Linked DNA regions of Kutzneria chonburiensis. Each later gene encodes a partner of the first gene's protein in a complex. Links are inferred from orthologs where the notes say so. Each region holds a gene or a part of one and is shown in the gene's direction. Other genes may lie near its edges.

Region 1 (4,541 bases):
GCGCCCGCGCCGCGCGAGCTCGGGCGGGAGGACCAGCGGGTGCGGCGGGCGGCGCGCTTCATCCGTGACAACCACCAGCAGCCGTTGACGCTGGCCGAGATGGCGGCGGTGGCCGACCTGAGCCCGTTCCACTTCCTGCGGGTGTTCAAGGCGGCGACCGGGCAGACGCCGTACCGGTTCCTGACCAAGGTCCGGGTCGACCGGGCCCAGCGATACCTGGCCCGATCCGAACTGTCCATCACGGAAATCGCGCACCTGTGCGGATTCGCGTCCCCGTCCCGGCTGACCGCCGCCTTCCGCAGCGAAACCGGCATGTCACCCTCCGGTTATCGAGCGGCTGGATCGCAATAATCGCCCGTCGGGTACGCAATCTCCGGAATGCGCGGCCGGGGGCGGCGACCTAACGTGACGGCGTGTCCACGAACGACTTGCCCGCCGCCATGGTCGAAGTGAGCTGCACGGTCAACGACGAGCCGGTCCGGCTGCGGCTGGATCCCCGGGAGTCGCTGCTGGACGTGCTGCGCGAACGGCTGGCCCTCACCGGCACCAAGAAGGGCTGCGACCAGGGCCACTGCGGCGCCTGCACGGTGCACCTGGACGGCCGCCGAGTGGTGTCCTGCCTGACGCCGGCCGTGCAGGCCGACGGCCTCGCGGTGCACACCATCGAGAGCGTCGGCGGCCCCGACGGCGAGCTGCATCCGTTGCAGCAGGCCTTCGTCGACAACGACGCGCTCCAGTGCGGCTACTGCACGCCCGGGCAGATCATGTCCGGCCTGGCCTGCATCGCCGAGGGGCACACCGCCCACGACGAGCAGATCCGGGAGTACATGAGCGGGAACGTCTGCCGCTGCGGCGCGTACGTCGGCATCGTGGCCGCCGTGCGCCAGGCCGCCGGGAAGGTGCAGTGATGAAGCCCTTCGCCTATGCCGCGCCTTCGAGCGTGGACGCCGTGGTCGAGGCGCTGCGGGTGGCCGAGCCGGGGACCAGGATCCTGGCCGGCGGCACCACGTTGTACGACCTGATGAAGATCGGCGTCGAGTCGCCGCCCGCGGTGATCGACGTGCACCGGCTGCCCGAGCTGACCGGCATCACCGTGACGGACTCGGAGATCGTCTTCGGCGCCGGGGTGCGGATGGCCGACGTGTCGGCCCATCCCTTCGTGAGTGCCTCGTATCCGGCGCTGGCCGAGTCGATCTGGCGCGCGGCCACCCAGCAGCTGCGGAACATGGCCACGCTGGGCGGGAACCTGTTGCAGCGCACGCGATGCGGCTACTTCCGTGACGCGGACATGGCCTGCAACAAGCGGAATCCCGGCAGCGGCTGTGCGGCAATGGAGGGCATTGACCGTCCACATGCGTTGCTGGGCGCGAGTTCTTCTTGCAGCGCAACGTATGCCGGCGACTTCGGCATCGCGCTGCGGGCTTTCGACGCCGTGATTGATGTGATCGGGCCGCGCGGTGAACGCTCGCTGGCGTTGGCCGATCTGCACGTCGAGCCGGGGGAGGACCCGAGCCGGGAACACGTGTTGGAGGCCGACGAGCTGATCCTGCGTATCCGGGTGCCGCAGACCGAGGCCGGCCGGGGTTCCACCTATCTGAAGATTCGCGACCGCGAGTCCTACGCCTTCGCGTTGGCTTCGGCGGCCGTCGGGCTGGTGATCGACGGCGACGGCGTCGTCACCGAAAGCCGGATCGCGTTGGGTGGCGTGGCCACGCGGCCGTGGCGGGCGGTCGAGGCCGAGCGGTCGTTGCTCGGTGGCCCGCTGACGCCGGACGCCATGGCCCGCGCCGGCGAGCTCGCCTTCGCGGACGCGCGTCCCGGGCGTATGAACGGATTCCGAGTCGAGTTGGGCATGCGCACGGTGGCCGATGCCGTCCGCACCGCCGGGGAGCGAGCCGTCCGATGAGGGTCGACGCGTACGAGAAGGTCACCGGGAAGGCTTTGTACGGGGCCGACCGCGTGTTGCCGAACATGGCCTACGCCGCCTTGGCCCTGGCCAAGATCGGCCGTGGCACGGTGTCCGATGTGGACACTTCGGCCGCGTTGGCCGTGCCGGGCGTGCTGCTCGTGGAGACCCGGTTCGAGTTGGCCAGTCCCGGCTTCATCATGGGCGGGCAGTTCGGGTTCCAGAGCCTGCAACCCATGACCGGCGACCACATCGCCTATCGCGGCCAGCCGATCGCCATCGTCGTGGCGGAAACCCCGGTCGCCGCCACCGAAGCCGCCGAGGCGATCACCGCGACGTACCAGGAGGAGCCCTTCGCGCTGCACCTCGACTCCGAGGGCGCCACCACGCTCGTCCAGGAAGAGGCGATCCCGCTGCCGTTCCTGGCCGACATCAAGCTCGGCGATGCCGATGCCGTGATCGACAGCAGCGCGGTGCAGATCGACGCGACGTACGTGCACCCGCCGCAGCACGCCGTGCCGATGGAGCTCAACGGCGGCGTTGTCGAATGGCAGGGCGGTACGCTGATCGTGCACGAGGGCACCCAGAACGCCAACGCCGTCCGGTTCGGGCTGGCCCAGCAACTCGGCATCGACGCGGCCAAGATCGAGGTGCGATCTCCCTACGTAGGCGGCGGTTTCGGGCAGAAGAACTCGCTGTTGGTCCACATCGGACCGTTGGCCCTGGTGTCACAGCGGTTGGGACGTCCGGTGAAGCTCGTGCTGACCCGTACCCAGACCTTCCACAACGGCAGCTTCCGTCCGGTCAGCAAGCAGCGGATCCGGCTCGGCGCGGACGAATCCGGCAAGATCAACGCCGTGGTGCACGAGGTCGACCAGCAGACGTCCCGGCACGACCTGTTCATCGCCATGCACAACGAGACTTCCAGCCGGCTCTACGGCTACTCCGCATTCCGCGGCCGGCAGCGCCTGGTGCAGACCGACGTGCAGACCCCGGGTTACATGCGGGCGCCGTTCGAGAGTCCGTCGATGTTCGCCATCGAGCAGGCGGTCGACGAGTTGGCCTACCGGGTCGGCCGTGATCCGGTGGAACTGCGGCTGGCCAACGACACCGAGAACGACCCGATCACCGGGCTGCCGTTCTCCAGTCGGCACATCGGCGACTGCCTGCGCCGCGGGGCCGAGCTTTTCGGCTGGTCCGAGCGTAGTCCGGAGCCGCGGTCGATGCGGGCCGAGGACGGGTCGCTGGTCGGTTGGGGCGTGGCCATCGGCAACTATCCCGCCAGCATCGTGGCCGCCCACGCGAGTCTTGCCGCCGGCGAGGACGGCAAGGTGACCGTGGCCGTCGACGGACACGAGATGGGGCAAGGGATTCGCTCCACCATCGCGTTGCTGGTCGCCCGCGATCTCGGGATCCCGGTGGGCGACGTGATCGTGCGGGTCGGCGACACCAGGTACGGTCCCCAGCACCTCACCGCCGGCTCGTGGGGCACCGCCAGCGCGCTGCCGGCCGTCCACTCCGGACTCCAGGAGCTCCGCAAGCTGCTCAACGTTGCTGGCACCGGCGATGTCGACGTCGCCGCCGCCGTGGCCGATATCGGTCACGCCGTCGAGGTGTCCGCTCACGGGCTGGGCCCCGGCCAGTCCGCCGATGCCTTGGGCCAGACCGAAACCGGCCACATGGCCATCGCCGGCCCGGTGTTTCCCGGTTTCGTCACCTTCAGCTGGATCGCGCATTTCGTCGAGGTGCACGTCGAGCCGACCACCTGCCGCGTTCGGGTGCCCCGGGTCGTCAGCGTCGCCGACTGCGGCCGCGTCGCCAGTCCCGTCACCGCCGCCAGCCAGGTCCGTGGTGGCGTGATCTGGGGCATCGGCGCCGCGCTGCGGGAGGAATCCTTGGTGGACGACCGTTTCGGCGGCTTCCTGAACTCCACTTTGGAGGAATATCCGGTGATGGTCAACGCCGATGTGGGCAGCATCGACGTCGACTTCGTCGACAAGCCCGACTACCAGTTCAACCCGGTCGGCGTGAAGGGCCTCGGCGAGGTCTCCATGGTCGGCGCGGCCGCGGCCGTCGCCAACGCCGTGCACCACGCCACCGGTCGTCGCCACCACAGACTGCCGATTCGCATTGAGCACATCATCTGACCCCGGCGGCGGATCGAGCCCCGCCGGCGGGGCCGGTGTCGACGGCGGGTCGGCCGCTGATGCTCGTTCCTTGGTCAGCGCTGCTGATGCCTTGAGCACGTCATCTGACCCGGGCGTCAGTCCCGTTGCCGGGGCGGGTGTCGACGGTGTGCCGGCAGCCGACGCTCGTCCCGCGGTCAGCGCCCCCGATGCCTTGAGCCCGGCGGCGCTGGCCGAGGCGCGAGCCGCCCAGCCCCGACGTGCGTTGTTGGGCTTGCTGTTCGTCATCCCCGCATCGGTGTTGTTGGCCGTAGGGTGGGGCGGGCCGGTGCATTCGCTGACCGTGCTCGGCCCGCTCTTGACCTTCGCGCTGCCCATCGTCGCCGTGATCGCCTTCTGGTGGCAGGACTGGCCGGGTTCGCTGCTGACCGGCGGTTGGTCCGGCCTCGGCGACACCGTCATCGTCGCCCTGGGCGGCGTCGTCCTGACGGTCCTCGGCCAGGGTTTGC
Region 2 (4,542 bases), 260 kb from region 1 along the record:
CTGACGTTGGCGATCGCCTGTGCCGGCAAGAATGTCGTCACGATCGAGGGCATCGCGACCGGCGATTCGTTGCATCCCGTGCAACAGGCCTTTGTCGACTGCGACGGATTCCAGTGCGGCTTCTGCACATCGGGGCAGATCATGTCCGCGGTCGAGGTGGTCGCGCAGGGCGCCGCCCGCAGCGACGAGGAGATCCGGGAGGCCATGTCCGGCAACATCTGCCGCTGCGGCGCCTACCCCAACATCGTGGACGCGATCAAGCAGTGCCGGGGTGACCACTCGTGAAGACGTACAGCTACGGTTCAGCGACCAGCGTACGGCAAGCGCTTTCCCAGGACGGAGCCTATCTGGCCGGCGGCACCACGCTGGTCGACCTGATGAAGCTGGAGGTGCTGACGCCGAGCCGTGTCGTCGACATCAACTCCCTGCCGTTGCGCGGGATCCAATGCACGCCGCTGGGTCTGCGGATCGGCGCGCTGGAGCGGATGGCCGACGTGGCCGTGCACCACGAGGTGGTGCGGCGCTGGTCCATGGTGTCGACGGCGCTTGGCCTGAGCGCCTCGCCGCAGCTGCGCAACATGGCCAGCATCGGCGGCAACCTGTTGCAGCGCACCCGCTGCGACTACTTTCGTGACGTGCGCATGCCGTGCAACAAGCGCAAACCGGGCAGCGGCTGCCCGGCGGTCAACGGGGACAACCGGATGCACGCCATCCTCGGCACCAGCGCCGCCTGCGTCGCCACCCACGCCAGCGACCTCGCCGTTGCGCTGGTTGCAATGGACGCCGCGATCCGGCTCCAGGACCGGTACGGCGAACGGGTGCTGCGATTGGCCGACTTCTACCGGCTGCCCGGCGACACGCCGCAGGTGGAGAACCAGCTGCGGCCGGGGGAACTGATCACCGAGGTGATCGTGCCGGCGCTGGACTGGCCACAGGCGTACGTGAAGGTTCGGGACCGAACGTCCTACGAGTTCGCGCTGGCCTCGGCCGCCGTGGCGGTGGACGTGCACGGGGAGTGGTGCGGGACGCCCGGATCGCGGTCGGCGGCGTCGGCACGCGGCCGTGGCGGTTGCAGGCCGTGGAGAAGGCGCTGCGAGGCAAGTCGGCGACCGAGGACAGCTACCTGGAGGCGGCGAAGTTGGCGGTCGTGGACGCGCAACCGTTGTCCGGCAACGGCTTCAAGGTGCCGCTGGTGCAGCGGACCATCGCGCGGGCCTTGGCGGGTACGCGATGACCGTCTCACTGTCCCGCGTGGAATCGCATCTCAAGGTCACCGGCGGCGCGGTGTACGCGGCCGACAATGCCGCTACCGCGTACGGGTATCTGCTGACCAGCACGATCGCGCTCGGCACCGTGACCGCAATGGACACAACCGCCGCCGTTGCCGCGCCGGGTGTGTTCGCGGTGTACACGCCGTTCAACCCGTTGAAGCTCTACGGCTATGGCGACGGCTCCACCGACGAGACCGCGCCCGTGTTGCAGGACAACAATGTCCGCTACAACGGGCAGGTGATCGGCATGGTCGTCGCCGACACCTTCGAGCACGCACGGGATGCCGCCTCGCTCGTCTCGCCGACCTACGACGTCAAGCCCGGCATGGTGAACTTCGCCGCCGGCGTCGCGACCGCCACGCCGCAGGGCACGCCGACCGAGGTCCTGGCCCCCGGTGTGACGTCGATCGACGCCGCGCTGGCGGCCAGCGATGTGACCGTGTCAGCCGTGTACACAACCCCGCACCAGCACCATAATCCGATGGAGCCGCACGCGGCCGTCGCGGTGTGGACCGACGACCGGCTCACGCTCTACACGGCCACGCAGGGCGTGATGAACGTGGTCAGCCACATGGCGCGGGCCCTCGGTGTCGATCAGTCCAAAGTGCACGTGGTGAATCCCCATGTGGGCGGGGCGTTCGGCGGCAAGATCGGCAACTGGGCCAACGTCCCGCTGGCCGCCGCGGCGGCGCGGGCGCTGAGCCGGCCGGTCAAGGTCGCGCTGACCCGTGAGCAGACTTTCACCGTCTCAGGGCATCGGCCGCCGTCGCACCAGACCGTGTCGCTGGGCGCGACGCACGACGGCACGCTCGTGGCGGTCAAACACGACGGCATCGCCGGCAAGTCGCAATCCGGGCCGTCCTCGGAGAACCTGGCCAACCACTCGCTGACCGCCTACGCGTCGCCGAACCTGCACGCGTCACGGGCGATCGTGCCGCTGGACGTGTCGGCGATGACCCCGATGCGGGCTCCCGGCGAGACCCACGGCGCGTTCGCCCTGGAAAGCGCCATGGACGAGCTGGCGTTCACACTGGGCATGGATCCGTTGGCTTTGCGGCAGAAGAACTACGCCGCGAAGGTCCCGAGCAACGGCAATCCGTGGTCCAGCAAGCATCTCGACGAGTGCTACGAGGTCGGCGCAAACGCTTTCGGCTGGGAGAAGAGGAATCCCGCGCCGGGCGCGGTGCGGGACGGGGACTGGTTGGTCGGCCTCGGCATGGCCACCGCGACCTATCCGGCTTCGCGCTCGAAGTCGTCCGTCAAGGTGCGGTTGCAGGCCGACGGCACCGCGGTCGTCTCCGGCACCGGCGCGGACCTCGGCACCGGCCAGTTCACCGTGTTCGCCATCCTCGGCTCGCAGGCGCTGGGCCTGCCGGTGAGCGCGATCAAGGCCGAGCTGGGCGACTCCTCGCTGCCGCCGGCAACCCCGGCCGGCGGCTCGACGTCGACGTCCAGCAACGGGCCGTCCATCATGGTCGCCGCCGACGCCGCCAAGTCCGCGCTGCTGGCGCAGGCCGCAACGAATCCGCAGTCTCCCTTCTACGGCAAGACCCCGGTCTACGATGCCGGCAACGTCAAAGCCGACGGTGTCGCGATGAGTTTCGGCAGCCTGCTCACCGCGCTGGACCTGCCGGCCGTCGAGGGCACGTCCGCGCTGCCCAGCGGTACCACCAAGGGCTACGGCTACCTGTCCTTCGGGGCGCACTTCTGCGAGGTCCGGGTCAACCGGTGGACCGGCGAGCCGCGGGTGGCGCGCTGGCTGACCGTGATCGACGGCGGCACCATCGTCAACGAGAAGACCGCCCGCAGCCAGATCCTCGGGGCCGTGGTCATGGGCATCGGCGGCGCGCTGCTGGAGGACAGCCGGGTCGAGCCCGACACCGGCCGCTACGCCGGCGCCAACATGGCCGCCTACCTGGTGCCGGTCAACGCCGACATCCCGCCCATCGACGTCCGCTTCCTCGACCACCCGGACACCGTGTTCAGCCCGCTCGGCGCGCGCGGCATCGGCGAGCTGGGCATCGTCGGCGTGGCCGGGGCCATCGCCAACGCCGTGCACAACGCCACCGGCAAACGCGTCCGCGACCTGCCGATCACCCTCGACAAGCTGCTGTGAAGCCCGACTACACCTCGGTTGAAGCCGCGGTAGCTGGACGCCACCGGTAATCATTGAGGCATGAACGAGATGTCGGCGGAGACCGTCCTCACCACGACCAGGGCCGTGCGCAAGCGGCTCGACCTGACCCGGCCGGTGGACCTGGCCGTGGTGCGGGACTGTCTCACCATCGCCTTGCAGGCCCCGAGCGGTTCCAACCGCCAGGAATGGCAGTGGATTGTCGTCACCGACGCCGCCCAGCGCGCCGCGATCGGCGACGTGTACCGCCGGGCCTGCAACGCCTACCTGGAGTCCGCGGTGGCCGCCGGCAAGCTGTTCGCCGACGACGCCGAGCGCTCGGCCGTGCAGCAGCGGGTGCACTCCTCCGTCGCCGCCCTGGCCGACACCATGGGGCAGGTGCCGGTGCTGCTGATCCCGTGCATCAAGACCGGCCGCGACCTGCCGGCCGGCAACCAGGCCGGCCTGTGGGCCTCGCTGCTGCCCGCCGCGTGGAGCTACATGCTGGCCGCCCGCACCCGCGGTCTCGGCACCGCGTGGACCACGCTGCACCTCACGTACGAGTCCGAGGTGGCGGAGATCCTCGGCCTGCCCGACGGCGTGCACCAGGCGGCCCTCATCCCGACCGCGTACTACACCGGCGACAGCTTCAAGCCCGCCCCGCGCCAGCCGCTGGACGAGGTCCTGCACGTCGACCGCTGGTGATGCGTCAGACCCGCGGCCGGGCACCGCTGGTCGCGGCCTCCAGGACGGCGTCCGTGCCGCGGTAGGCGTACATGCCGTCGAGGAACTTGCGGCGCAGCGCGGGAACCTTGTCGGTGAGGCTGAAGTAGGTGCGGGCGGCGAACAGCGCCGCCCGCCCGGTGACTGGGTTGTACAGCGGGTCCTTGCCGCTGGTGCCGTTGTTGCTGAGCGACTCGGCGACACGGGCGGTGCCGTACGGCAGCATCTCCGCCTCGTAGTCGCCCACCGCCTTGAGCAGCGTCTTCTCGCCGCGGTTGGCGGCGGTGAGCTCGTGGCACAGCAGGGCGGCGTCGCGCAGCGCGGTGTTCGCGCCGACGCCCTGACCCGGCGTCATGGTGTGGATGGCGTCGCCCAGCAGCGTGATGTTGGTGGCCGGCCAGGGCGTGACCGGCGACGAGGTGGCGATGCGCATGG

Evidence for each region.
Region 2: the proteins of M3Q35_RS04875 (region 1) and M3Q35_RS03690 are in contact, whole or in part, in a crystal structure (PDB 5G5G), measured with the Escherichia coli proteins. The link is inferred for Kutzneria chonburiensis from one-to-one orthologs.

The regions. Positions count from the first base shown.
Region 1 is NZ_CP097263.1:1,031,023-1,035,563, forward strand. The notes cover bases 1-2,906. They hold M3Q35_RS04875 (FAD binding domain-containing protein), read left to right. Parts: upstream 1-907; coding sequence 908-1,906; downstream 1,907-2,906. Other genes in these bases: M3Q35_RS04865 (AraC family transcriptional regulator), read left to right, coding at 1-351; M3Q35_RS04870 ((2Fe-2S)-binding protein), read left to right, coding at 441-908; M3Q35_RS04880 (xanthine dehydrogenase family protein molybdopterin-binding subunit), read left to right, coding at 1,903-2,906. Also shown: more of M3Q35_RS04880, read left to right, coding at 2,907-4,053; M3Q35_RS04885 (hypothetical protein), read left to right, coding at 4,202-4,541. UniProt on the Escherichia coli protein: Oxidizes aldehydes to the corresponding carboxylic acids with a preference for aromatic aldehydes. It might play a role in the detoxification of aldehydes to avoid cell damage.
Region 2 is NZ_CP097263.1:771,627-776,168, forward strand. The notes cover bases 913-3,819. They hold M3Q35_RS03690 (xanthine dehydrogenase family protein molybdopterin-binding subunit), read left to right. Parts: upstream 913-1,251; coding sequence 1,252-3,387; downstream 3,388-3,819. Other genes in these bases: M3Q35_RS03695 (nitroreductase family protein), read left to right, coding at 3,457-3,819. Also shown: M3Q35_RS03680 ((2Fe-2S)-binding protein), read left to right, coding at 1-285; more of M3Q35_RS03695, read left to right, coding at 3,820-4,089; M3Q35_RS03700 (FAD-dependent oxidoreductase), read right to left, coding at 4,094-4,542. UniProt on the Escherichia coli protein: Oxidizes aldehydes to the corresponding carboxylic acids with a preference for aromatic aldehydes. It might play a role in the detoxification of aldehydes to avoid cell damage.